One region of the Blautia marasmi genome, then DNA from elsewhere that is predicted to be linked to it. Evidence: riboswitches for the same ligand, from Rfam matches in the RefSeq annotation. Region 1 holds a riboswitch; each other region holds the start of a gene.

The links. Region 1 has a riboswitch for cobalamin ahead of C6P39_RS25075 (energy-coupling factor ABC transporter permease). Riboswitches for the same ligand answer to the same signal wherever they lie in the genome.
Region 2: linked by a shared signal. The riboswitch ahead of C6P39_RS08510 (DUF4430 domain-containing protein) and the one ahead of C6P39_RS25075 (energy-coupling factor ABC transporter permease) in region 1 are both predicted to bind cobalamin.
Region 3: linked by a shared signal. The riboswitch ahead of C6P39_RS08830 (DUF2284 domain-containing protein) and the one ahead of C6P39_RS25075 (energy-coupling factor ABC transporter permease) in region 1 are both predicted to bind cobalamin.

Annotation. Positions count from the first base shown of each region.
Region 1 covers NZ_OIWX01000001.1:5,684,241-5,694,785, forward strand. Annotated here, with positions in the region: partial or broken gene hemC (hydroxymethylbilane synthase) at 1-765, opposite strand, end outside; gene C6P39_RS25065 (precorrin-2 dehydrogenase/sirohydrochlorin ferrochelatase family protein) at 762-1,238, opposite strand; gene hemA (glutamyl-tRNA reductase) at 1,228-2,457, opposite strand; cobalamin riboswitch at 2,637-2,817, shown strand; gene C6P39_RS25075 (energy-coupling factor ABC transporter permease) at 2,990-3,736, shown strand; gene C6P39_RS25080 (energy-coupling factor ABC transporter substrate-binding protein) at 3,738-4,037, shown strand; gene cbiQ (cobalt ECF transporter T component CbiQ) at 4,067-4,843, shown strand; partial or broken gene C6P39_RS28605 (energy-coupling factor ABC transporter ATP-binding protein) at 4,840-5,442, shown strand; gene C6P39_RS28610 (sirohydrochlorin cobaltochelatase) at 5,716-6,504, shown strand; gene C6P39_RS28225 (hypothetical protein) at 6,635-6,760, opposite strand; gene C6P39_RS25095 (NADase-type glycan-binding domain-containing protein) at 6,787-8,112, opposite strand; gene C6P39_RS25100 (precorrin-8X methylmutase) at 8,191-8,841, opposite strand; gene C6P39_RS25105 (cobyric acid synthase) at 8,856-10,364, opposite strand; gene C6P39_RS25110 (pyridoxal phosphate-dependent aminotransferase) at 10,386-10,545, opposite strand, start outside.
Region 2 covers NZ_OIWX01000001.1:1,914,127-1,924,671, forward strand. Annotated here, with positions in the region: gene C6P39_RS08480 (ABC transporter substrate-binding protein) at 1-1,124, opposite strand, end outside; gene C6P39_RS28145 (helix-turn-helix domain-containing protein) at 1,290-2,735, opposite strand; gene C6P39_RS08490 (sensor histidine kinase) at 2,728-4,470, opposite strand; gene C6P39_RS08495 (glutamate synthase-related protein) at 4,827-6,218, opposite strand; gene C6P39_RS08500 (amidohydrolase) at 6,310-7,539, opposite strand; gene C6P39_RS08505 (hypothetical protein) at 7,679-8,194, opposite strand; gene C6P39_RS08510 (DUF4430 domain-containing protein) at 8,216-8,620, opposite strand; cobalamin riboswitch at 8,779-8,921, opposite strand; gene C6P39_RS08515 (hypothetical protein) at 9,095-10,084, opposite strand.
Region 3 covers NZ_OIWX01000001.1:1,998,948-2,009,492, forward strand. Annotated here, with positions in the region: gene C6P39_RS08815 (zinc-binding alcohol dehydrogenase family protein) at 1-799, shown strand, start outside; gene C6P39_RS08820 (lactate racemase domain-containing protein) at 839-2,107, shown strand; gene C6P39_RS08825 (YkvA family protein) at 2,167-2,535, opposite strand; gene C6P39_RS08830 (DUF2284 domain-containing protein) at 2,599-3,150, opposite strand; cobalamin riboswitch at 3,565-3,746, opposite strand; gene C6P39_RS08835 (adenosylcobinamide amidohydrolase) at 4,166-4,963, opposite strand; gene C6P39_RS08840 (hypothetical protein) at 4,975-5,262, opposite strand; gene srtB (class B sortase) at 5,297-6,124, opposite strand; gene C6P39_RS08850 (ECF transporter S component) at 6,128-6,994, opposite strand; gene C6P39_RS08855 (ABC transporter ATP-binding protein) at 6,981-8,753, opposite strand; gene C6P39_RS08860 (energy-coupling factor transporter transmembrane component T) at 8,740-9,786, opposite strand; gene C6P39_RS08865 (DUF4430 domain-containing protein) at 9,779-10,545, opposite strand, start outside.

The DNA of each region.
Region 1 (10,545 bases):
AAGCTCGATCCTGTCACGGTCCACCACCGCATGAGCCGCAACCGGTGAGGAACATCCCCCGTCCAAAAATCTTACAAAAGAGCGCTCCGCCAAGGCCGCACAGGTACTGTCCGCATCCCCGTAGCCATCCAGGTAAGAATAATCTCTCCCTTTTCTGCCCTGTACGGTCAGAATCCCCTGTCCTGCCGCGGGCAGCATCTCCTCCGGCTCAAAATATCTGGATATCCTGTGGGTCAGCCCCAGCCTTTTAAGCCCTGCCGCAGCCAGAACCAGAGCACTGTATTCTCCGCTGTCAAGCTTTCCAAGTCTTGTCTGTACATTCCCTCTGACACTTTTACACTCCATGTCAGGGAACAATTCACCAAGCTGCAGGGTACGCCTGAGACTGGAACAGCCGATGGGCTTTGTCTTATCCAGTTCTGTCACTCCCTCGGGAAGTACCAGCGCGTCCCTTGGGTCCTCCCTTTTTGAGAAAGCCAGAAGAGGCAGTTCCTCCGGGACTTCCATGGGCATATCCTTCAGACTGTGTACGGAAAGCTGGCTTCTTCCGTCCAAAAGCGCCCGGTCCAGCTCTTTTACAAACAGGCCCTTCCCCCCCACTTTGTCAAGGGTTCTGTCCAGGATAATATCCCCTGTTGTCTTCATAGTGAGAAGCTCGGCCTTCAGTCCTTTATTGTTCTTCTCTATGTAGTCTCTCACCATCTCACTCTGTATTACGGCAAGCCGGCTCTCCCGGCTCCCGATCACTACTGTTTCGCTGCTCATTTCCTACCTCCCGGCATCTTTAAAAATTCTTCCACCTTTTCCCGCATCTGCCTTGTCTTCTTATGATCTTTTCCCGCTGCGTTGAACCCAATGACCACACCATCGTGGTTAATGATTCCAGGAAAATGAAAATCACATTTGTTTTGGTCACTGGCTGTGTTCACCAGTATGCCCAGACATTTGCAGGCACTGTAGATATCTTCATTTACCTTCCTGTCATCCGTGGCCGCCAATGCCAGATCCGCATCATATAAATCTTCCCGTTCGTATCTTTTCTGTTTCCAGACCAGCTCACCGCTTTTTGCAAGCTCCCGGATTTCCGGCTGTACATCGGGGGCGATCACTATCAGTTCCCCCACAAAGCCAAGAAGGCTTTTGATCCTTCTGGAAGCTATGTTTCCTCCGCCTATGACCACAGCTTTTTTCTCAGTCAGGTCTGTGTACAGCGGAAACAGTTTTTTCTCAGTCTTCATAAACCTTCTCCAATCCGGCCACACACTCCATGAACAGATCCTGCTCCAAAGAATCCCTCAGCCCGAAGATCATCTTGCCTACCACCTTCCCCGCAGCCGTGTCTATAGCCTTCAGAAGCCTTTCTCTGTCACTGTCCTCCATAGGGGTCTTTTTCAGGATCTTTAAGATCCGCGCATTCAAATCCTCCACAGCTTCCGTCTTGATATCCTGGATTCTCGGAAATACATCACGGCCGGAAAACCAGTCATAAAACTCTGACATCTGTTCCTTCAAAATAGCCCCTGCCTTCTGCATACTGGCCTGAAGCCTTGGGGATGCAGCGTCGATCTTAAAGCTGTCAATATCATAGAGGGTCACATTCTGAAGCTCTCCCACCTCCGGGTCAATGTCTCTCGGCACAGCCAGATCGATCAGGATCACATGATGGGGAACCTCCGCATTTTCAAAAAGTTCTTTTGTTATGGTGCAGTTCGGGCTGGCCGTAGCTGACACCACCAGATCACACTTGGGCAGCAGTTCCATCCTGTCCCCATAATTGATACGCTCACATCCCTGGGGAATGGTCACCATACCGCTTCGGTACTGGCGGACCGTCACCGTCACATCCGCGCCTGCCTCTTTCAGGGCCAGAGCCGTCACTTTTCCCATCTCTCCGTTTCCGATGACCATACAGGTCTTGCCCTGGATGGAAAATCCCTGGTTTTCCAGCCTGTCAATTGCCTGGTGGATGACAGAGGTATTGGCTCTTGAAAACGCCACTTCTGTTTTCACTTTCTTGGCTGCCGTCACTGCCATCCTGAAAAGCACTTCCAGCACACCGTCCGTACAGTAGGCATCCCTGGATAGTGTCAGCGCATCCTTCACCTGGGTGATGATCTGATCCTCCGCCAGGATCTGAGATTTTAAACCGCTGGTCAGATAGAACAGATGCTCCACTGCCTCACTGCCTTCTCTTGTGATGAAAAACTCCCGGTGCTCCTCCTCGCAAACTTCTTTTTCCCTGCACAGAAAACTGTAAAGGGAACCCTCCCAGTCATCCTGCACGCTGGCCCAGATCTCCATCCGGTTGCAGGTAGACAAAATAATACACCCTAAGATATCCTTGTCCTCTTTCAGCCGCTCCATAGCGCTCACCGCATTTTTTCTGGTGAAAGAAAATCTGGCCCTGATATCCACGGATGCTCTGCTGTGGTCAATTCCAATCATGGAAATACTCATAGTTCCTACACTCCATATCTTTCGTTTCCGTTTTTTAGATGCTTAGAAAACCAGGACATTGCACTGTTTTATACACACCTTTTGTTTTCTCATATTAGCACAGAATGTTACCTGGTGCAACATCTTGATTTTTTGTCGAATTCAATTGACAAAAAACTTCCGGGGCGATACAATAATCACAGAATTGAGTGTGCACAGGTGTCCGCTACGTCGGAATAATAGGAAAGTTGAGTTAAAAGCTCACACGGTCGCGCCGCTGTGAGGGAAGAGTCACATTTTATGATGTCACTGGGAAACTGGGAAGGCAAAATGTGGTGATGACGCCCGAGTCAGAAGACCTGCCTGTCACAAGCGATTTACACAATGGTTACGAACGATGGCCTTGTGTAAGAACAGGCGGTATGGGCGCTTATTAAAATAAGGTCTGCTGTCCGCATTTGTTCTTCTGATGGCCTGTCGGTGTTTTTACCGCCAGGTTTTTTTATACCCATTTGGGCATTATATTACTCAATCAGAAGGAGGAAAAGACAAAATGAGTAAGCAACAAAAAAGAATTATTGTATTGGCCAGCATGTTCGCACTGACCTTTGGTATTGTGCCGAATGTAAGTGCCATGCACATCATGGAAGGTTATCTTCCCGGAGGGTTCTGCATCGCATGGGGTGTAATCTGCGTCCCGTTTTTGATCGCAGGTTTTATGTCCATCAAGAAAACCCTGAATGAACACAGAAACCTGATCACCCTGCTGGCTATGTCAGGAGCCTTTGTATTCGTGATCTCATCCCTTAAGATCCCGTCTGTGACAGGAAGCTGTTCCCATATGACAGGAACCGGGCTTGGCGCCATCCTTTTCGGCCCCAGCGCAGTTTCCATTCTGGGGATTATTGTGCTCCTCTTCCAGGCTATCCTGCTGGCCCACGGCGGACTTACCACCCTGGGTGCCAATACTTTTTCTATGGCAATCGCAGGACCTTTTGTATCTTACGGAATTTTCTTTATCTGTAAAAAATGCAAGGTGAACCGATATGTTTCTGTTTTCCTTGCAGCGACCCTGGGCGACTTATTTACATACTGTGTAACTGCCGTACAGATGGCACTGGCTCACCATGCAGACACTACCATTATGGGCGCTATGGGAAAATTCCTGCTGGTGTTCGCACCCACACAGTTACCTCTGGCAATTATCGAAGGCGTCATCACAGTTCTTATCATCATGGGTCTTGAGACCTATGCGAAACCGGAACTCCGTACCATCGGTTTTTTAAAGGAGGCAAAGTAATATGAAAAAAACAGTAATTGGATTATTAATTGTGATCATTCTAATTGCGTTCATACCGCTCTTCGCTTTAAAGGACGCAGAATTCGGCGGCTCTGACGATGCCGGCAGCCAGGTGGTGGCGGAAGTGGACTCCGGTTTTCAGCCCATTGCAGAACCGATCCTTGAAAAAATACTTGGCCGCGAGCTTCCCGGTGAAGTGGAAAGCCTTTTGTTCTGTGTGCAGTCTTCCATCGGAGTTGGCATCCTGGCCTTCTTTATGGGACGCTTTGTAGAAAGAAAGAAGCTGGGAAAAGGAGAATGATACTTTGCATCCGGCGAAAGGAGTAACTTATGATAACCATTGATAAGCTTTGTTACAATTCCAAGCTTAGATATGAAAATGCCGGTGAAAAGTTTGCGTTCGCGATGATTACACTTCTTTTCTGTGTGATGAGTCGTTCCATCGTGGTCGCATGCATTGTTTTAGCAGTCACAGGGATTCTCACCGTTTATAAGGGGGGAATCCCTTTTTCCCGCTATATCCACTTTATGACTGTGCCGCTGGCTTTCCTGATCTTGAGCACCATTGCCATTGTTTTGAATTTAAAACACGAGCCCTTGGATCTATTTGCCGTTTCTATAGGCAGTTGGTACCTCACCGGGAGCGTAGACGCGCTATTTTATGCCCTGCAGTTGATTCTGACAGCCCTGTCCGCAGTCTCCTGCCTGTATTTTCTGTCCATGACGACCCCCATGCCGGACATTCTGAATGTGCTGGGAAAGCTGCACTGCCCCAAACTGATGATTGAGCTGATGCTGCTTATTTACCGTTTTATTTTCGTGCTGCTGGATACTGCCTATTATATTTCCACGTCACAGAACAGCCGCCTGGGAAACAGAAATTACCGGACAAGCTTAAAGTCCTTCGGTGCTCTCGGGTCTGTCCTGATGATCCGGGCGGTAAAGCGTTCCAATGCCCTCTACAGTGCCATGGAGGCACGCTGCTATGACGGCACCATCCATGTTTTGAATGAAACCTATCCTCCCAAGAAAAAAGTGATCGTGTGGATTGTTTTATTTGAAATCATTTTATTTTCCATAACTATCTGGAGGAGGTTCTTCGCATGAACAATGACATCATATTAAAAGCAGAGAATTTATTTTTTTCATATGACGACGAGAATTCCCATTCGTTAAATGGTCTCAGCCTGGAAATCAAACGGGGACAGAAGGTTGCTTTCATGGGCTCCAACGGCTCAGGAAAATCCACTTTTTTTCTGTGCTGCAACGGCATACACCGCCCTTCCTCAGGCACCCTGTATTTTAACGGCGAACCGTTCACCTATGACAAGAAAGGCCTCTTAAAGCTGCGAAGCAAAATAGGGATCGTGTTCCAGGACCCTGACAACCAGCTTTTTTCAGCCAGCGTATACCAGGAGATCTCTTTTGGCATCCTCAATCTGGGTGTGTCAGAGGAGGATGCCAAAAAAGAGGTGGAGGAGGTCATCGAGCATCTGGAAATCACCCCCTTCCGCCATAAACCCACCCACTCTTTAAGCGGAGGCCAGAAAAAACAGGTGTCCATCGCTGATATCCTTGTCATGCATCCGGACATTATTATTTTAGATGAACCGGCAGCCGCCCTGGACCCCAAGCATACCACCATGGTGAACCAGATTGTAAACCGTCTGACAGAGGCCGGGATCACAGTCCTCATGGCAACCCATGATGTAAATTATGCCTATGAGTGGGCGGACGAAATTATGCTGTTTCACGAGGGAAAAGTTCTCATGCACGGCACCCCGGCTGATGTGTTCAGCAACAAAGCAGTGCTGGCCCAGACTAACCTGGAAGCGCCTGCCGTGCTGGAACTGTTCGACAGCCTGTGTATGAAAGGTATCTTAAAGCCTGCGCTGCCTGTTCCCAAAAATCTGCAGACCTTAGAGAAATACATAGCAGACGTCAATATCAATACTACACATTACGGAGGAATATCACCAGTGAACATGAAGACAAAGAAAGCGATCCTGGCAGTCAGCTTCGGCACCAGCCATGATGACACCAGAAAGGTTACCATTGATGCCATCGAAGATTCCATGAGACAGGCTTTCCCGGAGTATCCTGTCTATCGGGCATGGACCAGCAAAATGATCATCCGAAAGCTTAAGAACAGGGATAACTTGATCATTCCCACGGTAAAGGAAGCCATGGAGCAGATGATGTCAGACGGCATTACAGATGTACTGGTACAGCCCACCCATGTGATCAACGGCATCGAAAATGACCTGATGAAGGAGGATGCCCTTACCTACCGGGATTCCTTCCATTCGATTTCTTTCGGGGACCCGCTTCTTACCACGGAGGATGACAGCCACAAGGTTATTGCTGCCATTGCGGACGAATTCTCTCATATAACAGAGGAACAGGCACTGGTATTCATGGGGCACGGCACAACCCATTTTGCCAACTCCATCTATGCTGCCCTGGATTACACCTTCAAAGATAAAGGATATCCCAACTTCTTTTTGGGCACCGTGGAAGCCTACCCCTCTATGGAGAGCCTGAAAAAAATGCTGAAAGCCTACCAGCCGAAGGAAGTGGTGCTGGCGCCCTTTATGATCGTGGCCGGTGACCACGCCAAAAATGATATGGCGGGGGATGATCCGGAATCCTGGTACAGCCAGTTTAAGGACGAAGGATATGAAGTGAAGGCTGTGTTAAAAGGTCTCGGAGAATATGAGGGCATACGCCGTCTCTTTATTGACCACATCCGTGCAGTTGACAGATAAGGGTAACAGTTTGGACAAGCTGAACCGTTACGCATCCAGCCATTAAAAATCGCTTCGCGATGGGCCGGATAAAGCTGGCACTACTTTTTCATACGGTCAGCGCAGTAAATGCGCAGACCTGTCTGAACTGTTACAAATAAGGTTCACTGTCGCACAGGTCTCCGAATTCACTGGTCCGGCTGTAAGAAAGCCCCTTTTGGATGACCTTGGCAGCAGACAAAAAGCCATGAAACAGAATTATAGCTTTCTGTTTCATGGCTTGATCATTTCTGCCCTGATCTTTTATTCATATAGTTCAACTTCTGAAATGCAGTTGTCATTCCACCGGTCTCCCTCAAATCCGCTTTTAATATAAAGGGATACATAGGAAGCTTCCACCGGTTCATCAAAGGAAAGACAGAACGCCTTCTTTTCATTGGAAAACTCCACATCCTTCTTCTGGGAATCTCCCACACTGATGGTCAGGGACGCCGGTCTGGCATTTGCCTTCCACATATCTTCACTTCTCCAGTTCCCCAGGTAAAGTACCATGTAGCGCACTTTGTGGGCCTTGTCAAAATCCAGACGGATACCGGTACCCTCCCCCAGTCCGTCTTCCCCCTCCTGCCAGGAGGAAGCAGTATCCCCATCTGCAGCGCTGGCCGCGCTGTAATCATAATTATCGGAAGACTGCTGGGAATTCTGGTCCGTGGAAGCAATGGAGATTTTTTGAAATTTGGAGAAATCTATGCTGTCCGCATCCACTGACTTAAAATATTCCTGTTTCTTTTCTTCCTTTTTTTCTTCTTTGGGCTTTTCTTCCTTTTTCTCTGCCTCTTTGTCTTTTTCTTCTTTTTCAGCCTCCGCGCCGCTGTTGTCCTTCTCTCCGCTTTCCGTCTCTTTTTGGGCATCCGCTTCCTTATCGGCTGAACCCTGCGTATTTTCTGAATCCTGCCCCTTGGCTCCGGCGGTCTTGTCTTCCTGTTCTGCTTTGGCGTAGTATGCCTTTTTTTCCTCATCCATCTGCTGCATGGCGTGTACCCCCCACAGAACTCCAATGAGAAGACAGACAATTAAAATACATCCGGATATGAGCCAGACCGGATTTTTCTTCTCCGGTTCTCCCTGCCGCTTTTCTTTTTTCGGCTTGTAGGAGGATTCTTTTGCCGCTTTCTTTACCAGATCCTCAAAGGGCAGTTCATCTGTATCCGCAAGGTCTTTTGGGTTCTCCTCCTTCTGCAGAAATGTTGGAGGCGTCTCCCTCTCACGCTCCGCCGCTTCTGCATCCGTATCCTCTAACGTATCCTGACTCAGCTCCTCCGTCACTGTATCCCCGAAAACAGTGCCTTCCCCATCCGTTTCTGTATGGTCTGTCCTTTCAGGTTTCGGAGGTTCTGCCGCTGCTTTTTCTTCTTTTGGTTCCGCTGCCGCATTTTCAGCTCTCTGTTCTTGAGGATCGCTTTCTTTTGCTGCGGCGGTTTCCTTTTTTATATCCTTCAGTTCTTCATCGCTTTTATAAAACTCCCAGATGTCGTCCTCATCCATGTATTCCTCGAACACCGCTTTTCCGCACTTTGAGCAGAATAGATCGTCGTTGTCCAGCTCATGGCCGCATCTTTCACACTTCATATTATACTTCCCCTTCCTGTTCTTTCCCTTTGTATTGAAGGTCTGTTTCCGTAACTGCTCAACGGTCTGAACAGTTCTCTATTTCCAGTAGTCTCTCTCATTATCGATCATATAGAGAAGTGCATTGCAGATACAGGCTGCGATATTGCTGCCGCCTTTTCTTCCCCTTGCTACAATGTAGGGCACCCCTGTCTCCATGATCATTTCCTTAGATTGTACCACATTTACAAAGCCTACCGGAACCCCAATTATTAGATATGGGGAAATTTTTTTCTCATTTATCAGCTCATACAGGCGGACCAGAGCTGTGGGCGCATTGCCGATGGCAAAAATAAGAGGTTTTCCCATAGAGGCAGCCTTATCCATACTTGCAACTGCACGGGTCGATCCCTGACTTTTTGCCGCACAGGCAACATCCTCATCAGACATAAAACAAAAAACCTCCCCGCCGTACTTTTTAAGCGCTTTCTTGTTGATACCTGCTTTTGCCATCTGCGTATCGGTCACAATACAGGCACCGTTTTTAATGGCTTGGATCGCCTGTTCCACTGCGTGGTCGGAAAAACAGAGATTATCTGCATAGTCAAAATCTGCACTTGTATGAATACACCGTTTTACGATCAGCTCTGTACCGGGCACCAGTTTTTTGTCCCCCAGCTCCTCTGTGATAATCTCAAAACTTCTGGTTTCAATCTCTTTTGGTCTTACATTTTCTAATTCTGTCTTCATCTTATCCGCCCTTTCTATATGCCGGCTTCCAGGATTTCATATATCTTTTTCATATCCAGATGCTTTCTCAGCCCATCTGCCAGAATATCATACTGCGTTTCCTTGAATTCTGCAAACTCCACACCTGTCATCTGGCTTACATCCAGGCCTTTTACTTCCCCTATAGCTTCCACTATCTTCTTTGCCACTTCCTCTTTGTCGAAAATACCGTGGACATAGGAACCGTAGACATTCCCCGCATAAGCCCCGTCCTCTTTGGAACTGCCCTTTACGGTGTCCGTGATCCTCACAAGCGGTCTGGCCCCTTCCCGCAGGGACGAAATACCCATATGGATCTCATACCCCGCAAGTGACACGCCGGAGAGTCCCTTCAAAGCGCCCTCCACCTCCGGGAAGCTGCCCTCCACCCGGGTCCTTGTCTTTGCCCCCTGAAATACCGTATCCATAGGCAGAAGTCCCATGCCCTTGATCTGCCCTCCGGCCTCCACACCGTCAGGATCCGACAGAGTTTCACCCAGCATCTGGTAACCGCCGCACACACCGAAAATAATCTTTCCCTCTGCTGCCTTCTTTAAGATCGCAGCCTCCAGACCGTTCTGCCGCATCCAGAGAAGGTCTTCCATAGTGTTTTTGGAACCCGGCAGCACGATCATATCCGGATTCTTCAGATCACGCACTGTTTTCACATAGCGCACCGATACCCCGGGTATCACCTCCAGGGCATTAAAATCTGTAAAATTGGAGATGCGCGGAATACGGATGACGGCAATATCAATTACATCCACTTCCTGTTTTCCGTCAAAGCGTTCGGTAAGGCTGTCCTCATCCTCCACCTCAATATTCAGGTAGGGTGCCACTCCCACTACGGGAATGCCGCTTTTTTCCTCCAGCATTGTGATCCCCGGATCCAGAATGGTCTTATCTCCCCGGAATTTATTGATGATCATGCCCTTGACGATTTCCCTCTCGTCCTCCTCAAGGAGCATCACCGTGCCGATCAGCTGTGCGAACACACCGCCCCGGTCAATATCTCCCACCAGAAGCACCGGTGCTTTCGCCATTTTAGCCATTCCCATATTAACAAGGTCTTCCTGCTTCAGGTTGATCTCCGCAGGACTCCCCGCGCCTTCAATCACTACAATATCATATTCTGATGCCAGTTTTTCATAAGCTTTCTTAACTTCCGGGATCAGGTTCCTTTTATATGCAAAATATTCTCTCGCACTCATGGTTCCCAGAACCTCTCCGTTTACGATCACCTGGCTGCCCGTCTCATTTGTAGGCTTTAACAAAATAGGATTCATGTACACAGACGGTGTAATGCCCGCCGCCTCAGCCTGCATCACCTGCGCGCGGCCCATCTCCAGCCCCTCCTCCGTGATGAAGGAATTAAGCGCCATATTCTGTGACTTAAAAGGTGCCACCTTGTATCCGTCCTGTTTGAAAATACGGCACAGACCTGCCGTCAAAAGACTTTTCCCCGCATTGGACATGGTGCCCTGCACCATAATTGCTTTTGCCATTTCCCGTTACCTGCCTTTCTCTTATGGTATCTGTCTATACTTGCTGCCTGCGGCCGGTATCTCTCCAAGCACACGCAGAAGTTTATCATTTTCTTCCCTGAGTCTCACCGCGATCCGGTAATACCCTTTGGAAAGCCCGTAGTAATTGCTGCAGTCCCGAATTAAGATCCCCTTTTCAAGA
Region 2 (10,545 bases), 3.8 Mb from region 1:
AGTCCGCCGAGAGCCACATTATTTTCCTCAGCCGCATGGATCGCCTCGTTAAAGTCTGTGTAGTATCTGAAAAAATCAAATGCTTCCTCATTTTCTGCATCCTTAGGTGACATACAGATACCCGCTGTCCAGCTCATATTCGCAGCCTGGGAAAAGGCCGGGATCTGCGCAACTCCCACGTCAAAGCTTTCATTGGAATAGTTGCTGAGTGCCCAGGAGCCGTCAATCAGCATGGCCACCTGTCCGTTCATGAGCATGGTACTCTTGTCGGCAAAAGCCCCCTTCGCCATAGCCACAGACGGCGCACAGTTCTCTTTCAGAGACAGATCCGCAATCCCCTGGATCACCTCAAGCCCTTTATCTGAGCTGATTTCCAGCTTTGTTCCGTCCTCATTTGCGATTCCGGCACCGTTGCTGTAGAGAAGCGGTGTGAACACGTTCCAGTCCGTGGGCATCATAGTGCCGTATACACTGATGTTTTCAGCGTCAAAGCCGTCTTCTCCTGCCGTCTTCCCGTTTGCATCCTTTGTGAGCTTTTTCGCATTATCCACAAACTCGTTCCAGGTCCAGGGATTGTCCGCATCTGTGGTTGGAAATTCCACACCCGCCTCCTTCAGAAGATCTTTGTTATAATACAGGGCAATGGTGGCTACGTTGCATCCGCCGCCCCATATATTTTCACCGGTCTTGAAGATTGTTGACTCCAGCATGATATCTTCCGGTCTCACTCCTGCCTTTTCATATAAAGGCTTCAGATCCAAGAGCGCCCCTTTTGATCCCCATTCCAGCACACTGCCCTCCGGCATCTTGAATACATCCGGCAGACTGTCGGCAGCGGCCATAGTGTTCATTTTACTCAGATATTCATTGTAGGGTATGAAATTCTCCTCTATATCCACATCCGGGTGCTCTTTTTCATACTGTGCTACCACAGCCTTGTCAAAATCCTGCTCCGCACTCTCGGACCAGGAGTAGAAACTCACCACTTTCTTCCCCCCGGCTGACTCCCCCTTCTTGCTTTCCTCTCCGGAACTGCCGGAACCCGCATCAGATGAACCACCGCATCCTGCCAACGAACAAACCATACAGGTGCCAAGTAAAACGGCTAGACTTTTCTTAAACATTTTGTATCCTCCTTCTTTTCCCTGTGTTACTATTCACCGCCCTGTAAAAAACGCAGTTCTGCAAACAGTAACTTTACTGTTCCTCTGTTTGATAAGTTCATTTTATAAAAACCGGGGTTTTCAAACTAGTACATTTCCGCCCAATAATTAGCACAAATCAAACCTTTACCGGTTCCTGAACTCTCTGGGGGATACTCCGTACCGTTTTCTGAACGTGCGGGCAAAATAATTCGCGTCATTATAGCCCACCTTTGCGGCAATCTGGGTGACGCTCTGCTTTGTGCTCCTTAAATAGTCTGCTGCCCTCTCCATCCTGTAATTTTCCAGATACTGCATGGCCGTCACATTCTCCTTCTCCTTGAATTTCTTTGCCAGGTAATTGGGGGCAACGAAAAACTCATTAGCCACATCCGTGAGGCTGATATCCTCCGTATAATGGGATTCCAGATACCGGATGACCTGCTGTACAAGTCCCAATTTTTCGGACTGCCCGGCAATCTTCTCGTGTATCATCCTAACATATCCATTCACTTTATCACGTATCTCCTGCTGGTCTGCACAGTTCAGGAGGGAAAATGGGTAAAGTTCTGTCTTCAGTTTCTCTGGAATCCCGAAATTGTGCTGTGTATATTTATTTGCGGCAAGGATCAAAACAGAATGGTAAAAAGATTTCAGAAGTCCCCTATTGTTCCTGTCAGAAAATATTTCTCTAAAAGCGTTCTCTACCTCTTCCTGCCATTTGTCCTCCCTAGTATTTTCTATAGCTCTGTCAAGCTCCTCCAGGGCAATCTCCTTATCCTGTTTCCCCGGAATCTCTCCCTCCATCATGTGGATAGCTCCCGGAAAAAATCTCCTCAGCATGGCATATTCCAGCGTGTCGATCAGTGCCTTCAGCTTCAGGTCCCTGCCCTCTTTATATGCCAGAGAGACCTCCATATATTTTCCTGCTTCCTCCCACAAGGCGCAAATTTTCTTTTCACTGAGCCACTGGTCTGCTCCCAGTAACAGGACTAGCTGCTCATTTCCGTGAAATCGGATATAGTCCCAGGAATCATGGGGGAATCTCTTCGCAAACATCTCTCCCAGCCCCTCCCCAGCCTCTTTGATGTGCGCAGGCATATCCTCCCCGCAAAATAAAAGAGCTGTGCCGGAAAAATCCTCATGTGCATTTTTGTAATCCTGAAAATAGTCCCACTGCCTTCCATATTCCTCTATCTGTTTTTCCCTGATCTCCTTAATACCCTCACAGGCTTCCACCAGTGTATCCATGAATTCCTGCTGTGAGATTGGTTTCATGATATAATTTACCACACCCGTCCTGATGGCCTTTTTCATATAGGCAAAATCATCGTACCCACTGACGATTATGAATTTTGTCTGACTGTCCTTATCCAGAGTGCGCACTCGTTCTACAAAGTCAAGGCCGCTGCATAAGGGCATATTGATATCCACATAGTAAATGTCAGGATTTACTTTTTCATATAATTCATATGCCTCTACCCCATTCATCGCCGTACCGGAGATCACCACGTCAAGTCCTGACTGCTCTATCCTGCGTCGTATACTTTTTAATACATATTCCTCATCATCAGCTATACAAATTTTAATCATCTTCTCCCTCCCCCGGCAGTGTGATCTGAATTCTGGTCCCTGCATTTTCTTTTGATATGATCTGGAACTCCATGGAGGCTCCATACTCCAGATAAAGTCTGTGGAATACGTTCCAGATGCCAATATGTACCGATGACTCTTTCTTTTGATTGGGATTTTCCCTGATATCCTGAAGCTCCTTTAAAAGCCAAATATATTTCTCCCTGGTGATTCCTTTACCGTTGTCCATGATCGAAATACAGATTTTTTTATCCTTCTCTTCAATGGATATGGATATACAGCATTCGTCTGTCCTTTGGGCAAATCCGTGTCTGATACAGTTTTCCACCAATGGCTGCAGGAGTGCCTTTAGGATCTTTTTCTTTTCCACCCCCGGCTCCACCTGACAGAAAACCGACAGTCCGGGAATCTTATACTTCATGATCAGGAGATATTGGCGGATATATGCCATCTCCTCTTTTACGCTGATCCATTTTTCCTGCTTCAGGTTGTAGTGGAACATACTCCCCAGATTCTCGCAGATGCTGACTGCTGACTCCTCCTCATGATTCAGGATCAGACCGTTTATGATCTCCAATGTATTATATAAAAAATGCGGATTTATCTGCTGCTGCAGCATCTGATATTCAGTTTCCTTCTGAAGGGTACTGATCATCCTGTTCTTCTCTATGAGTTCGTGTATGGATCCGGACATGTCATTGAATCCATCTATCAATTCTCCAATCTCATCGTGGTAATGGTTTTCCATGGTAATACCCATCTGATTGTTGCGTATTTTTTTCATAGCATCCCTGCATTCCAGAATGGGTACTGTCAGATATCTGGAAAACATGACCGCTGCCAATAGGAACAATACTGCTGCAAGCAGGAGTACGGCTGCAAATCCCAGCCAGATATTCCTGCTGTCCACCGCAAGACCTGATGTATCAAGGACTACCTCGGCAGTCCAGTATTCACCTCCTATGTCTATTTGTGCTGTCCTGGTACTGAAATAGCCCGGTTTTCTTTTTACCTCCTCCGCCGTTTTCTCCGGGAGACTGGACGTTATGACTTTGCCGTTTTGGTTTTTTATAGTCATGTACTCGCCTTCTGCTCCAATATCGGTAAAATGGGCGATATTCTGAAGCGGCAGCGTCATGACCAGGATGCCCTCCTGTTCCAGGGTATACTGGTTGTTGATGGGATAATAGATATTCATATACCATCCCTGGCCCTTGGTATATATGCCCTTCCCCTCACCTTCCTCTATATATTTTCCGTTCATGAGAAAAACCGGATACCAGCTTTTTCTCTCCAGATGTTCAGAATAATCAAGATGCAGATGCCCGGTTCCCCGCAGACGCACCCCACTGTCCATGATAGCTGCCAGCTGTACCCCTTCATTCATATCGGATATGCTGCCCAGAAAGTATTCAATATTCTCTGATACCTCCTGCATGGTACGTGTATCCAGGCTCTTCTGCTGGAACAGGGTCTGCATCCAGGAGGAGAATCCTATGCTGTAAGCCAGGCCTTCTAGATTGTCAAAATAAGTCTCCATATCCTCCTTCTTCTGCGACATGAGGCTGTCCACCGCCTTTTTTGTAGTCTCTATCCTCATGTTTTCATAAATCGTAAAGAAAGTGACACCGGACAAAATAACCACAACCATAAAAAATGCCATAGCCAGTGCCACCGTCTTCTGTCTCAACCCCATATCCATGATCCTGTACTTTAACTTTTTCCTGCTCCTCATATGATCCCCCCGGTTCTTTTCCGCTCTATTTCGACATTTTTCGATATTATATGAATTATATAACCAAACCAATGCGATTTACAATCCTAATAATCCTGGAACTATTTACTGCTTTTGCAGTGTGTTACTGTCCACACTTCTCAGGTGTGCGCAAAAATGGGAGAATGCAGTTTCCTGCTTTCTCCCATTAAAGTCTTGGTTTCCTGCTTTCTCCCATTAAGGTTTTGATATGGATGATTTAAAACACATGATCACCAGTACCTATGTATGTTTTTTATTGTTATACTTTCTATATTTTCTCTTCTGCCCTTCCCTCAAAAAATGTTATGATTTTCCGAAAGACTTCAGAAGGCACATCATGCATGAGGGATATAGGTAAATTCTGATATTTCCCGGCTGATGGTACAAAGATCATCCACCTGCATATCATGCACATCTTTATGCCCTGTGATCCTTGCAAAAGTTTTCAGTTCCTCCTTGCTGCAGTTCAGGAAATTGGCAGTCCTTTTTGCTGCTGCATCCACTTTCAAACGTTCCCTCAGCTCCGGATCCTGTGTGGCTGCACCAACCGGACACTGGCCGGATCCGCAGATGCGGTACTGCTGGCACGCAGCTGCAATAAGAGCTGCCGATGCAACCGCAACCGCATCCGCTCCCATGGCAATGGCCTTGGCAAAGTCCGAAGAGACGCGCAGACCCCCTGTGATCACAAGGTCAATCTCTGCTCCCACGCTGTCCAGATATTTTCTGGCTCTGTGGAGGGCATAAATGGTGGGTACACTGGTAGAATCCCGGACCAGTTTGGGGCTGGCTCCTGTGGCGCCGCCCCGCCCGTCAATTGTTATAAAGTCAGGCGCCGCGAACACACAGTACTCTAAATCCTTCTCAATCCTGCCCGCCGCAATTTTTATTCCTATGGGACGTCCGCCGGATGCCATCCTTAATTGGTCTACCAGTTCTTTTAAATCCTCCTTTGAATTGACGTCAGGAAATTTGGAAGGACTGATCACATCCTGGCCCAGAGGTTTGTTTCTGATGGCTGCGATCTCAGGTGTCACTTTCTCTCCCGGCAGGTGGCCGCCCATTCCCGGCTTTGTGCCCTGTCCGATCTTTATTTCAATGGCGTCCGCTGTGGAGAGATTTTCAGGTGTGACGCTGTAACGATTTGGAACATATTCAAATATGTACTTGTATGCAGCCGCTTTTTCCTCCGGCAGGATACCTCCCTCACCGCTGCACATAGCAGTCTTGGCCATGGCGCTGCCTTTTGCCAGGGCTGTCTTCATCTCCTTTGACATGGCTCCGAATGACATATGGGAGATGTAGACCGGCATGTCCAGAACCATTGGTTTTTTTGCATGTTTTCCAATCACCGTAGTGGTACTCACCGCTTCGTGCTCCATGAGAGGCGGGGGATTCAGCTGGGCCCCCAATATCAGGATCTCATCCCAGCACGGCATCTTCATCTGTGTACCCATGGCCTCAATGATCGGTTTACCTGTGACTGCCATCCGGTGGATCTCTGCCATATAGCGGCAGGAGGGATCACGGCGCACATATTCCGCCGGATAGTCAAGGGAACTCTCTTCTCCGGTATCCTGTGGTGCCTGCGCCTCCGTTTCCTCCTCAATACGCTCAAATACGGACGCCGGCTGTTTACATACAGGACACTGCTTTAGATCTTCAAACTTTTTGCTTTCTGTCTCTTCAAAAATATACCCGCACACACTGCATTTGTATCTTGCCACACTTACATCCTCCTTTGTACCTGCGGCCCTGCAGGCAGAACCTGCGGCCCGTGGTTTATAACTTCATCTTACCACAGCGGCCTGCAGAATTCTACTCATTCTCTGCATGTACAGCTTTGGGAATATCATTTCCTGCGCTTACCGGGGGAAGTGTAAATTCATCATCGTCCTTCATACCGTTATATATAATCTGCCCATCAATAATGGTATAAAGCGTTTTGGTGAAAACTTCCATGGGATTCCCTGTGAAAATGGCAATATCAGCATCCTTTCCGGCTTCCAGGGTGCCCACTCTCTGATCCACACGGCATATTTTTGCCGGATTTATGGTAATCGCTTTCAGTCCCTCCTCCATGGGAAGTCCTTCCTTCACAGCCAGCCCGGCACACAGGGGGAGATATTGGATCAGTGCCACCGGATGGTCTGTGGTGACTGCAATGAGCACCCCTGCCTCAGCCAGGATCTTATTGGTCTTAAAATTCATGTTCTGTACTTCCAGTTTTGAGCGTGAGGTCAGATCGGTCCCTACGATCACCGGGAATCCCGATGCTTTTACCTCATCCACCACCAAATGTGCCTCTGTACCATGGTCTATCGTTATATCTATATTGAATTCTTTTGCTATACGGATAGCTGTCAGTATATCATCTGCCCGGTGTGCATGTACCTTCATAGGGATCACCCGCTGGAGCACAGGCATCCATGGCTCCTTATCAAAATCTTCCCTGTCCAGCCTGCCCCTCTCTTTATCTTTCCGGTATTGTACGGCTTCCTGCAATGTCCTGCGGAGCAATGCTGCTGCCCCCATTCTGGTAGCCGGACATTTTCCCTGGTCACCGTAAATGGTCTTGGGATTTTCCCCCAATGCCGCCTTCATGGCTGCCGGAAAAAGGACTGTCATATTGTCCACACATCTGCCCTGTGTTTTCATAAACACAAACTGTCCGCCCACTACATTGGCACTGCCCGGTCCGGTCATGACAGAGGTGATACCTGCTTTGATGGCATCATGAAAGGCCGGGTCCATGGCATTTACCGCATCCACAGCACGCAGAGCCGGAGTCACGGGGTCTGTCTGCTCATTGCAGTCATCCCCTATGGCACCCCACTTTTCCTCGGAGATCCCAATGTGGGCGTGAGCCTCGATCAGTCCGGGCATTACCCAGGCGCCGTCTACGTCCAGGACCTCTTCTCCTTTATGTCTTTTATCCAGAGCAGACATGGTTCCCACCTCTGTGATAACTTTTCCCTCTGTCCGTACATATCCGCATTCCACCGGTTTTCCGGTCATTGTCAGTATTTTCCCGTTTATAATAAGCATATTTTGCCTCCTTTGCAGATATCTGATTTTTTTAGTATCCGCAGAGGACGCTTTTCATATTCTTCGGGATAAAAAAAACAGGATGTCTCCATATCCGCCAAAAAAGTGGAAGGTACATCCTGTTTCCGTTTTTTATTTCCTATCTCATCTGCGCGCCTGCTGATACATTTGCCGGCACATGCTCAAGCTTCCTTAAAATAAAGTGCAGCGGTTTATATAATGCCAGGCATATGATCACATTGGCCACACAGTGCACCACGTCAAGGTACATGCCCGATACCCAGTAAGCCATGCCTCCGCCTAAGCCGCCTGACACGAAATACGGCAGGGAACACAAAAGGCCAAATGCCAGCCCATACGCACCGGATATAATGCTCCACACAACCGGAGACTCACTGCGTACAAACATCACGATCAAAGCCAGGATGCTCCAGATGTACAGATAGTTGAACCACCAGATGCCAAAGCCGTAAAAAACACCTTCCAGCAGCGCAAATGCATAAATAATAAAGAAAACCCTTTTCCTGTACACCTGTGTATACAGGATCACCAGCAATGTGACGATTTCAATATTTGGAAGCGCAGCCATACACACCTGACCTGCGAACAATATGGCTGTCAGCATTGCCATAATAACCAGAGACCTTGTTTTCATTGGTACCTCGCATCCTTTCAATCAATAACCTTCGGTTAAGGTCAGTTCAAATGTGTCCCCGTCCTCTATGGGCGTCTGATCTGCCGATGTATTCACCTGTTCCCCGCCTTTTGTAAGACACCACCACTGCTGTTTGGATTCATCTGCTTTCTCGCCGTCCACGGAGGTCATGAAAAGCCCGTACTCTCCTTCTTCCCCTTCCACCAGCTTGTTGTCCTGGATCACAGCTCCTAAATATGCCTCGTCGGTCTTATACTCAAAATCTTTTTCACTGCTGTCCCCATGTACTACTTTTACGGTGATCGTCTTTGCACCCTCTGTACCTTTCGGCATAAAGTTCTTGTAAACCAGGAGCAGAGCTACACATACCAAAACAAGCGCGGCTGCTCCTATGATCACTTTTTTATTGCTGCTTTTCTCCTTCATGTCCTACTCCTTCCTTTGTAAAAACAATTCCCGGTTTCAGGATTTCCGCACCGAAGCGAGTTTCACAATAAAAAACAGGCCGGCTTTCCACTGCTGACCTGTTTCCGAATCTATATATGTGCTTATAGAGAGTCCGGAATGCATGGCTTTGTACGGAAGCTTCATTCCATCCGGCGCAAGGTATCCTGGCTTATAGGAGTTTGCTCCTAATCACAGTGACCACATCGCTCAGGATTCACACCTGATTCCCCTTACGGCAGATTTCGTTATTTTATTTTGCAGCGTCATCTGCGTCCTGACTGCTGTTTGAATTGATTTCATATTAGCACACGAAGGATAGGGTGTCAAATCACATTTGCGCAATGCTGTACTAGTGCCCGTTTCGGCAGCAAGTTTCTTCTGCCGTTCTTTGCCGGCGAACAGATGCCGATTCATATACCCCATAGTATTTACACTTTTCTTTTGTACGCCGGCTCATATTTTACTCTCTTTTTCCTTTTTTAATATTTCGTATCTATCCTTCAGACAATCCCGCGGTTTGATTCTCTTTTTAACACCATACTCATACACTTTTATCCATAAGTCATCATTTTCTATTATATTTATCAGATCAAGAGCACAATAAAGCGTAATCTCCCTATTGAGCATTCTGGTATGCTTGAAATAATAATTTATGCCTTCTTCCGGCTCTCCTAACTGGATTGATATGAGCAGGACCATGCCGCAAAGCTCATTCACTACCTCCTCCAGATAATAGTTCTGATTAGAATGCATCCCTCTCTCCATCAGTTTTTCCGTCTTTCCTTCTATCAGCTTTTTTGCCTCTTCTATGGCCATAAGTTTTACATCGCTTGTCTTTAATCCGCCAAGGAGCACCAGTTCCTGCTCAATATGTAAAGATTCCCTGCTCAATCCTCCGCCAGTTGCATCTAACAGCAATTGCGCAATATTTACCCGGGTATACCCCGACGCAAAGGTCATTTTGACCAGTAATTCAAATAAATTTGACTGCTCCCATCCGATAGAGCGAAAGGGGTCTTCCGTAGAAAATAAATAGTAGTTGCAAGCCGCACATATCAAATGGTATATATCCGACAACAGCTTAACCGCTCTGGGATAATATTCGCTCTCAAAAGGAACCTTTTCCAGTTCTTTAATATAATTTTTAACCATGAAACGCCATTTAGGACGCTGGCTTTTGGCAATAACACGGTTGGGTGCAAAATAATTCTGCGCATAAGCGTTCTCAATAAATCCCTCAATTTGCTGTTCCAGTTCCTCAAAACTTACTGTACTTTCCGTTTTCTTCTTATCAATAGCCCTCCCTTCCAGAATATCAACTATTACAGGGTCAATTTCTTCCTTCTGTCCCTTACGAAGCTGCTTGTAGCATTCAGCAAACGCCTTTTCCAGCCTTTCCTTGTCAGAGGCGCTTAATAACTTCCGTAATTCCTGAATTTTCATAATTGTTCTCCACCTTCTAATGACATAGACTTTATTGTTATTTTTTACAACCACTGCCTGCCAGAAATATTTATGCGCTTGCGCATGAAAGTTTAAAAAACCAGGCCACATGTTATAAATAAAATGATAACACAAGACTGCTCCAATGATAGCTAAATCTAAAAAATAAAAATATTTACGCGCTCTCTTCCTCCGTCAGCATTAAAAACTGCCAACACATACAAAAAGAAGGAAACACTGACATACTAATATGGCATCCATTCCCTATTCCCATCAATCAGCATATACGAAGGTACGGTATGTGGAATTATTTCCATTAATGTTTTTGATAAGCATTACTGGGAAGAGATATTATCTCTGAATATCCCTGCTGTTTTTATCAATACTTTTTATAACCCTTATCATTTTTCCGGAAAAACTGATATTATAACTGTAGAAAGCTGAGGTCCAATTTACAGACT
Region 3 (10,545 bases), 3.7 Mb from region 1:
CGTAAAAGTAGGCGACAAGGTTGCCGTTGACCCGGTTGTAAGCTGCGGACACTGCTATGCCTGCAAGATCGGACGCCACAACGTATGCTCTACTTTGGAAGTTATGGGTGTTCACAGAGACGGCGGATTTGCAGAGTTCGTATGTGCTCCCGAATCCAATATCCACAAATTTCACAAGGATTTTGACGAATCTTTCCTTGGTCTGGTTGAGCCATTCACCATCGGTGTGGAGATCAACAGAAGAGGGCAGATCACAAAAGGGGATAAAGTTCTCATCATGGGTTCCGGTCCTATCGGTATTGCGGCCATGCAGGTTGCCAAGAGAAACGGCGCTGAAGTCATCATGACAGACCTGGTAAAGGAACGTCTGGACAAAGCCCTTTCCATGGGTGCAGATGAAGTGGTCCTGGTATCAGAGGAGAATCTGGAGGAGCGCCTCCTGAAGTTTACAGACGGTGAAGGTATCCCGGTCATTGTGGATACGGTCTGCATCCCTTCTTCTTTTGAGCAGAGTGTACAGCTGGCCTGCCCGGCAGGACGTATCGTGGTCCTGGGACTGAAAAACGTACCTTCCCAGATCACAATGGCTGACATCACCAAAAAGGAACTGACCATAGCCGGCTCCCGCCTGAACAACAACTGTTTCGATGAAGTCATCGCAGGCTTTGAGGACGGCACCCTGCATCCGGAACAGCTCATGACAAAATCCTATAATTACAAAGATGTTATGGAAGCCCTGACTATGATCACAGAGCATCCCCAGGATGTGCTTAAGCTGGTTCTGAAATTTGAAGACTAGTACTGGACTAATCCCTTTGATGGAAAACAGGAGGAATCTATGAACGAGATATACCTGACAAACGAAACTTCCGGCATCTCTCCAGCTGAAGTGGAGAAATGCATGGATGAACTGCTGGCCCAGTATCCCGGACTGAAAAAAGTCCTGATCATACCGCCGGACTTCACCCGCTGCTACTCCTACGCCGGGGAACTGACCCAGGTCCTCTATAAAAAACTCTCCCCCACCGCCACTGTACATGTAATGCCCGCCCTGGGCACCCACATGGCTATGGACGGGGAGGAAAAAGAAAAGATGTTCGGCAATGTCGTGCCGGAGGAAGCATTTTTAGTGCATCACTGGCAGACAGACACCGTTTCTATCGGAAAAGTGCCACAGGAAGTCATTGAGGAAATATCCGGCGGTCTGTATTCCACGGATATTGAAGTGGAAGTCAATGAAAAGCTCATAAACGGCGGGTACGACTTGATCCTCTCCATCGGTCAGGTGGTGCCACACGAGGTTGTGGGCATGGCAAACTACAGCAAAAACATTTTTGTAGGTGTAGGCGGACGCCAGATGATCAATAAATCCCACATGCTCAGTGCCATATGCGGCATGGAAAAAGCCCTGGGTGTTGCGGACTCCCCCGCGCGGAAAGTCTTTGACTACGCCCAGCAGCATTTCCTGGACGGAAAACTTCCCCTGGTATATATCCAGACTGTCACCACTTTAAAGGATGAGGAAATCTGCCTGAACGGACTTTACACCGGACCTTCCAGAAAACCCTTTGAGCTTGCAGTGGAGCTTTCCGGCAAACTGAACATCTGCCATGTGGAGCGCAGGGCAAAAAAACTTGTTACTTATCTGGACCCATATGAGCTGAAGACAACGTGGGTGGGGAACAAAGGTATCTACCGGACAAGAATGGCTGTGGCTGACGGCGGAGATTTGATCATCCTGGCTCCCGGCGTCAAAGCCTTCGGTGAAAATGAAGAGATGGACAACATGACCAGGACTTACGGTTATAAGGGACGTGACTATGTACTGAAGCTGTTCAATGAAGGGGCCTTTGAGAACAGGATCATGGCTGCCGCCCATCTGATCCAGGGCTCTTCTGACGGACGGTTCAACATCACTTACTGTACAAAGCCGGAGAATCTTTCAAAAGAAGAGATTGAAAGCGTTGGCTATCAGTGGATGGATTATGAGGACGCTGCGTCCCTGTACGATCCGGATACTCTTCATGACGGATGGAACACTCTGGAGAACGGGGAAGAAATCTATTTTGTAAAAACCCCTGCCTTAGGACTTTGGAAAGTGGATTGATACTGACAGCAGAAGGCGCCGTTTCCCATGAAACGGCGCCTTCTGCTGTAAAGTTCCTTTTAAAACCATATGGCTCTTACGATCATCCATAGGAGCAACAGCCATATCATAACGATAGGGATTGCAAAATACCAGCGCTTCGGCTTTCCGTCCTTCCACATTTCTGCGGACCGGGTACAGCTCCGCTGCCATACCTCCTTCGGTATCAGTTTAACGGTTAATACTATCATTGCAGGCAGCAAGATCACATCATCCAAATATCCAAGAACCGGTATGAAGTCCGGTATAAGATCAATTGGAGAGAGGGCATAACCCAAAGTGATACCAGCCGCCAGTTTTGCTAAAACAGGTGTCTCTTTATCTTTCAATGCTAAAAAGACTGCCGGTATATCAGACTTTAATTTTTTTGCCCTTTCTTTTAAGTCCATAGGCTTCTGCCTCCGTTATATACAATCTCATGACCTTATCCGGATTTCTTTTGGTTCCCCAATTCACTTTTTATCATAGAGGTAGATACTGAAAAAGGAAACGATATCTCCATTCCACTGCATATCCATGTTACAGTGCTTTGCCATTTTAGCTGCGTCTATGCAGTAGGCGGACAGGCAGGAAAATCTTTTCTGCTCCTGGACGCATGGCTCTCCTGCCGGCATCTTACATTCCTCACACATATTGCACGGTCCGCACATAACATACATGCCGTTATCATCCAGGCCGTTCTTTCTCAGCGCTTCCACAGTACGGAGCGTCATCCTGGTATGTATTTTTTTAATTTGTTTTGTCTCAGCATCATCAAATATATTATTTACCGGTGTTCTGGACTGGAAAACCACTGCTTTTTTATACTGCATGACCCGGTTCTCCATTTCCTCGGGAGTTCCGCAGTAGGGAGGACATCCATAATTATTTCCATAGTTCCCACAGTCATTCTGCTCACAAAACATACGAAATTCATGTTCAAATTCCAAATCCTCTGTACTCATCACGGCTGCTTTTGCAAACCCCGCTTCCTCAGCTGCTGCAATCATATCCTCTTCCCGCATATTACTGATTCTCCCTTCTATAACCCTTTTGTCTGCCGGGCTCCTGCTAAAGAGCGCGGACATTTTCACTCCCCGTGCAGAGACTCGGCCATCTACGGCTCCCCCTGCATCTCCGCGGGGATCTTTTCTGATGCAAAAATAAAGCTGCTGTCAGACAGATATCCTACAGCAGCTTCACACACTATTTTTTTACCTGCAGGAGGCCCGTGGGCGAATTTGTTAGACCAAGCTCTATACATTTGGGGTGCGGAGGAATATATAGAAACAAATTCGTCTCCACTGACCCTCCTGCTTTTTTGGATGCATAAATTCCTCACACAGGTTCCTGTTTCGTTCACGTTCTAAGCAGGCATTCCATATCAAATGTCATAATGGATGGAAAACTTTCGTCGGAAGTTTCAACCTTTTACTTATCCAAGCAGGTTTCCTGACTCACAGATCTGCACTTAACGCTCCTTCTCATATAATCTCTTATACAATGGATCTTTGCGCTTCGCTCCCTGTTCACAGTGACCGGATCGTCCAGGACTTACACCTGATTCCCTTTTCACCAGGATTCTTTAAAAGAGGGCAAAACATAACCCTGGTGCACTTGGTAAGCTGATATGGAATTTATACACACATATACATTAGCATACTGCTGACTGAATGTCAACCATTTCTCTTTAAATCGCACGTTTTCAGCGTTTTTCTTTGTTTTACTGCATTTTCATCTAGTACAGCATTGCGTAAGTTTCGGTGATAGAGTGCCTGATATTTTCGTCAGTGCAAGGCGCCGAAGCGACGGCGTAGCGGTTCCTACGACTAGCTTCGGCAACGCGGCACTGGCGTAAATAGCGGGTGCTATATCACTGGAACTTATGCAACGCTGTACTAGTTACTTGATACTTTTAATTTCTCAGAATAATATATTCTTCCGTGTCCCTTCCTATACCTTAAAATGCAGCACTTGCTGCTGCATAAGTTATGAAGTGCCCCGAACATGATCTGCTGTTGCTTTAAAACCAGCCGTGCGTTACTCTTTGCCTGGTATGCTGTCCATATCTTTCTGCCATCCTCTGACCGCCTCTGCAATCTCGGGGTAATTATGCTCATCCTCTGGCTGTAAGATTTCCAGGCATTTTTTTCTTCCTCTTTCTGTTTCCTCCCAATCCAAAAGTCCCCAATGCCTCTGTTCCAGCAGACACGCTTCTAAAACAGCCCATAATACGCCGCTGCTGCTTCTTTTCCATTTATGGACTTTCTCAACAGCCTCCTGTTCCTGTATATGATCATCCAGTCTCATGATACGGCTGGTCAGCACATCCTCTGTCAGTCCAAACCTTCCCAGACGCCTAAGCGCGTCATGCTGTACGGAAGCGCCAACGCCGCTCTGCCTGAAGAGAGCCTCTTTCACAGCCCTTTTCACAACCCGTCCAATCAGTTCTCCTGCCTTGCTGTAGCTCCCTGTCTCCGTCAGATGAAGGGAGGCATCCATATCTGATACCAAGATCACACCATCCGTACCGGACCCGGTGGCAATCCCCCATGAGTATCTGCTGGAAATACACAACTCCTGGATTGCCGCCGCCTTTGCCTCTGTACAGGTGATCAATGCCTTTGCAAGTGCTCCGTCTGCCAGGTCAGCATGGATGAACAGCATAATATTGATGGTTCCCAACGTTTTGGATGAAACTTTTTCCCAATATCCCCTCTCCTCACACCATTCAGTGGGATCTCCTGCCCGCGCCCCGTTTACTTCAATACCGCCTGTGACTATGGCTGTTACCGTAAGGCTGCAAAAGCTCTCTGATAGAAAAACTGCATTCCGCATACTTGCCGCAGTCATGATACCGGCAGAGGTGTCCGGATAAAGCCGATGATTTCTTTTGACACATACTGCATGTGGCTCTCATAGGTCCCGCCCTGCAGAGAGATTTCTTTATTTCCTTCCTGCTTACCGTCAAAATTATAGACAGCAGTCAGATCCGTGCGCATCCCGCCGTTATGAGGAGCAGAGCTGAGTACCTTTTTTCTTCCGTTGAACCTGACGGCAATATAGCTTTCACCTTCCAGAAGAGTATCCTTACTTCCGGGCAGCGTCTGTTCTTTCTGGGGTTTATTTATATCCATATTCTTGTACACCTCCGGGTAGTTACAATGGCCTCTACTTCTTTTCTACGCCGTGCACCACCAGTCTGACTGAGGCGTCACTGGTACAGGTTGCCAGGGTGACTATCTTATCAGAAGTCGTCACCGGCACGTCCAGTTTTTCTTCCGATGCTTCAGTGACTGTCTGAAGAAACTGACGGAACGCCTGCGCATTTTCAAATTTGATTTGAAAAGCCATATCCTTCTTCGTTGCATTTGCATCGTGATAGGAAAAAATCTGATACTCCTTCCACCCGTCTTCTGAATAAATCCAGAAGCAGGGATTGTCCTTCACGATTCCCTCGTCACGTATCTTCTTCATGTTTCCGAACATGGAACCATCCCTCATGTTATGGCCGTAAATGAAAGTATTATCATCCTTAAGATCCTTATTGCCATACGCATCCAGAAAAATACTCCCCACTGCGTTTTTGTCCCCTGAGAAGGTGTGCTTGATATAATAGGAATTGTCACTGTCCTGCATAACAGGATAATTGATTCCCAGTACCGGATAATACAGCCATCCCACAGTATCCGGGTTCTCCTTCTGCAATGCCTTTAGATCCACCTGTACATCAGGTACCTCGGCCTCATCACCGGTTTCAGGTACCGGCTTGTCTTCATTTCCATCCATACCAGCTGTCTTCTGCACCTGTTGGTACTCCTCACCTGCCCGCTCATACTGCTTCTGCAGGGATATCATATTAAAAATGCCATACAGGATGATACAGACTGCACCCAGAATGACCACATTTAATATCCTGTTTTTCTTTTTTTGCCTGGCAGTGTCTGTTCTTTCCTCTGCCGCCGTATTTTCCTCCGGTTTTTTCTCTTCTTCTGCCATATCCTACTCCTCGATCAGACCATATTTTGTTTTGATTCTCTCCAGTTTTTCAATCATGGGTTTACTTGCTATCAGGAGAAACAGAACGGTTGCCGCTCCATGTACCATATCCACCGGCAGCCCGGACATGTAAATCGCCAGAAGGTTCCTCTTAGTCAGGGCATAAGACATCATAGTAAGGGACGCGGGGTTCATGATCCCGCCGTATATGAAAAGTGCCGCCCAAAAACCATAGATGCAAAGAGATATCTTCCTTGCCTTGAGCCATCCTTTCTGAAACAAAATACCTGCCAAAAATCCGATAATACCCATGGCAAACATCTGCCACGGCGTCCACGGTCCCTGCCCAAACAGCATATTAGAAGCCAGCATGGAAACTGCCCCTACCAGAAACCCGGACTCCGCACCAAAGCACACGGCGGAAATGATCACCACCGCCATGACGGGCTTAAAACTGGGAACCATGAAAAATGCCGCCCTGCCTGCCACCGCTATTGCCGACAGGACCGCTAAGATCAGCATTTCTCTTGCCTGCGGCTTTCTGCTCTCAAATGTCATAAAAAACGGTATCATGGAATAGACCACGATCACAAGACTCACAACAAGATACTTCCTGTCCTCAAAGAAATATATACCGATCCATATGGTAAGCGGGATCAGCAGTATGATCAAAAGTATAGCAGTCAGGGTTCTTTGCGGCAGCTTTCCCTTGTTTTTGGGAGCTGTCAGCAAATCTGTGTATTCCAGCAAGTTATATCTGGCAGGTTCCTCTTCCCCTGTATCCTCCCAAAAATCCGTATCCACCGCTCCGTCGCTTTTTCCGTCCAGAAAAGCATCCAGAAAACGGTCAAGTTTTTCATCCTGAAGCATCTTGTCTCCCCCCGATACATTCCCTGATTCCGGCAGCCACGTCCTCCACTGTCACAGCTTCAGGGAAAAACTGCCGTGCCATGCGGTTCGCTGCTGTTGTGTAAAAATTGTTCCCCGCAAAAAATTCTTTTGCAGGCTTATCCGTAACCACATTTCCCTCAAAAAACAGACCCACCCGGTCCGCATACCGGGCACAGAACTCTACATCATGAGAAATCAGAAGGATAGTGACCCCATGCTGTGTGAGCTTTTTCAGTATTTCACCTAATTCCTTCTTATAATGATTGTCAATCCCCTTGGTAGGCTCATCCATGAGGAGGATCTTAGGGCGCAGGAGCAGCACTTTTGCAAGGGCCAGCCTCTGCTGCTCCCCTCCGCTCAGGTCATAGGGGTGGCGTTCCAGTAGGTGTTCCAGTTTGGTCAGGGTTACAATCCCTTCTACAGCCTCCCTTTTTTTCATCTCTATGGGAAAAGCATCACTTTTTCTCTCCTTCTCCCCATCCAGCAGTTCATATAGATCGGCACGCACCGTTTTCTTCACAAAAAGGCTCTGCGGATTCTGTGGCATGACACCGAGAAAACCGTGATACAGTTCATTGTCAGTATATTTCTCTATATTTTTTCCTTCCAGCCAGATTTTGCCTCTGTAGGGATACCGTATACGGGCGATCAAATTCATGGTGGTGCTTTTTCCCGTTCCGTTTCCTCCCACCAGCGCAAAGATTTCGCCTTTTCTTACATCCAGGGATAATCCTTTCACCACATCCGGAAGTTCCCGCTCATACCTAAACCAGATATCCCGAAGGCGTATCTCCGGTATGTCCCGGCCTGCTGATGTATATACCTTCTTCCCGGATTTGTGCCTGTCCGCCTCTCTGCCATCGGAAGCACCGGATCTGTCTCTTCCCTCTGATGCCCTGGCTGTGTTTTTTCCCAATTCCTGTTCCAGCCACTTTCTTCCCTGCCGTACGGTCAGCGGACATTCCTGCCTGCTGTCTGTACCCGCATACACCTGCATAGGTGTGGGCATGGAGAGGAACATATCATGTCCCAGCTCTTTCAGCCTGCTGCCAATCTCTGACGGGGTACCGTCTGCGATCATGCTGCCGTTGTCCATGACATACACCTTATCCGCCCAGGGGATGACATCCTCCAGGCGGTGCTCCGTCAGAATAACCGTGGTTCCCACATCCCGGTTTATCTTCCTCACAGTCTCAAGAAAATCCGACGCTGCTATAGGGTCCAACTGGGATGTGGGTTCATCCAAGATTAAAAGCTTGGGATGCATTGCCATAACAGAAGCCAGGTTCAGAAGCTGCTTCTGGCCTCCGGAAAGTTCACTTACGTTTCGCAAAAACCAGGCCTGAATACCGAAATAAGACGCCATCTCAGCCACCCTCAGCCGGATCGTGGCGCTGTCATATCCAAGGCTCTCCAGACCAAAAGCCAGTTCGTGCCATACCTTGTCCGTAACGATCTGATTATCCGGGTTCTGCAGTACATAGCCAATCTCAGCACTTTGGGTTCTCTCATCCACATGCTCCAGCTCTGTGCCAAAGTACCGCATACTGCCGCTTTTCCTCCCATGGGAGGCAAGAACTGTTTTCAACTGCCTTAACAGCGTACTTTTCCCACATCCGCTTTTCCCGCACAGGACCACAAAGCTTCCTTCCTCAACTTCCATGTTTACCCCGGTAAGCGCGGGTTCCTCCTGCTGGGGATACATAAAACTGAACTTTTCTATCTCAATGCAATTCACAGTCAAATCCTCCCTGCATTTCTTTTTCGCCGTACATATATTCTTCAAATGTCACTTCCGCATTGGAAAATGCAGACCGTTTTGTCTTCTCCTCCTCTTTCATGTACCAGGGAATATTTCTGTCCAGACACATCCTCTTCTCCAGCCTTTTAAACCGTACATCTTCCCACACTCCCAAAAGTACAGGAAAACTGCAGAAAAGAGCCCACGCCAGGTAGGTAATGACACTCCAGGGTGTCAGAGGTATCCCGCCTATTTTAATCACCGGGTCATACTGTGCAAAAGAGAAGCCTATGTAAAATCCCAGAAAACTAACTCCCATCAGGCCGCCCAGGAATCCCGTAATGAAGGTATCCCTCCTGTCAAAATAATAGATGGAGAAAGCAGAGCGGCCCTTCAGCCCATATCCCCTGGCCCTCATGGAATCAGAGGTGTCAATGGCATTTTCCAGCGCCCATGTTATAAGAATAGACAATGTGGTGATGCCATAGCGGATTTTTTGAAGCAGCCTGCCATTGCTCATATCCCGCCCCACGCATTTCTGTCCATTGCGTATCACTTTAAGATGGGCACTGAATTTGGGCACAAAGCGGAATACCATGGACAGTACCAGGGAAAGCGCAGGAATGACCCGTCCGAACAGATACACAAATTTATCCGTTGTCATCACCTCGTTATAACAGGTGAACCACAGGATGGCTATAAACAGCATGGAGGACAGCACAATACCATATACAATGGCCTCCAGTGTCACCGGCCCTGTTTTCAGGTAAAAAAGCGTGGTAACTCCATAGTGGTTAAATGCAGGATTGATAAATGCCACAATGATCATTGCCGGCAGCGTAAAAGTCAGGTTGAATTTCACCAGCGTTTTCCATCCTTTCAGGCGCAGCGCATACAGGGTAGCGCCGAAAAAAGAAATGCCTAGCAGTACAGGATGGCTGAGAAACATGGTGACAAAAAGCACCGTGATAAAATAAAACAAATTCACTGCAGGATGACAGGAGGAGAACGCATCCGCCCGTTTATTCATAATACTGATCCCCCACATCACGTCCCAGGTCGCAGGTGTAGCGCCATTCTATCACATCATTGTCACTTACCTCATACTGGGAACAGCCGTAGTTGGGATACCAGCCGTTTACGCTGTACATCCAGCCTGACAGTTCACCGCAGTCAAATTCATAGAGCTGGTTGATCCCTTCTACATAATAGGAGCCGTAGGCAGGTGTATACTTTGCACTCATTTGAATTGAAGTATCTTTACATACCCTGTAGAGTACATCATATACTGTCTCACCAGGAGAGTACTCCACCTGGGACGAATATAGGATCCAGCCGTCGGAGGGCACAAAATCCGCTTTTGATGTTTCAAGGTTGTCCCAGTTGTTTAAAATCGTTGAACACTCAATTGATATGGTGCATGTATGGGATGTTCCCTGGTTATCCGTGTTTTCATCAGGTGTTTCACCACTCCGGTTTTCTGTTGTCTGTCCCGATCCATTTATCTCATTCTCTGCGGGCGTATTATTTTTATCAGTACCTTTGGTCTTGTCTTTGTCTTCCCCATTATCTGTTTTGTCATCAGAAGTTTTATTTGAAACGTTATCCTCTTTACTCTTACCGGCAAGTACATAATAAGTGTCTCCCACTTCTAATGCCTTAAAAGAGAGCACGGTCAGCTCCTTATCTCCGACTCCTGAGCTTGTTTCTATCTCAACATCACAGATTTTCTTTGCTTTGCCATCCACATATTTGCAGAGAATCGCTGTATCCGCATCCCATTTTTCAT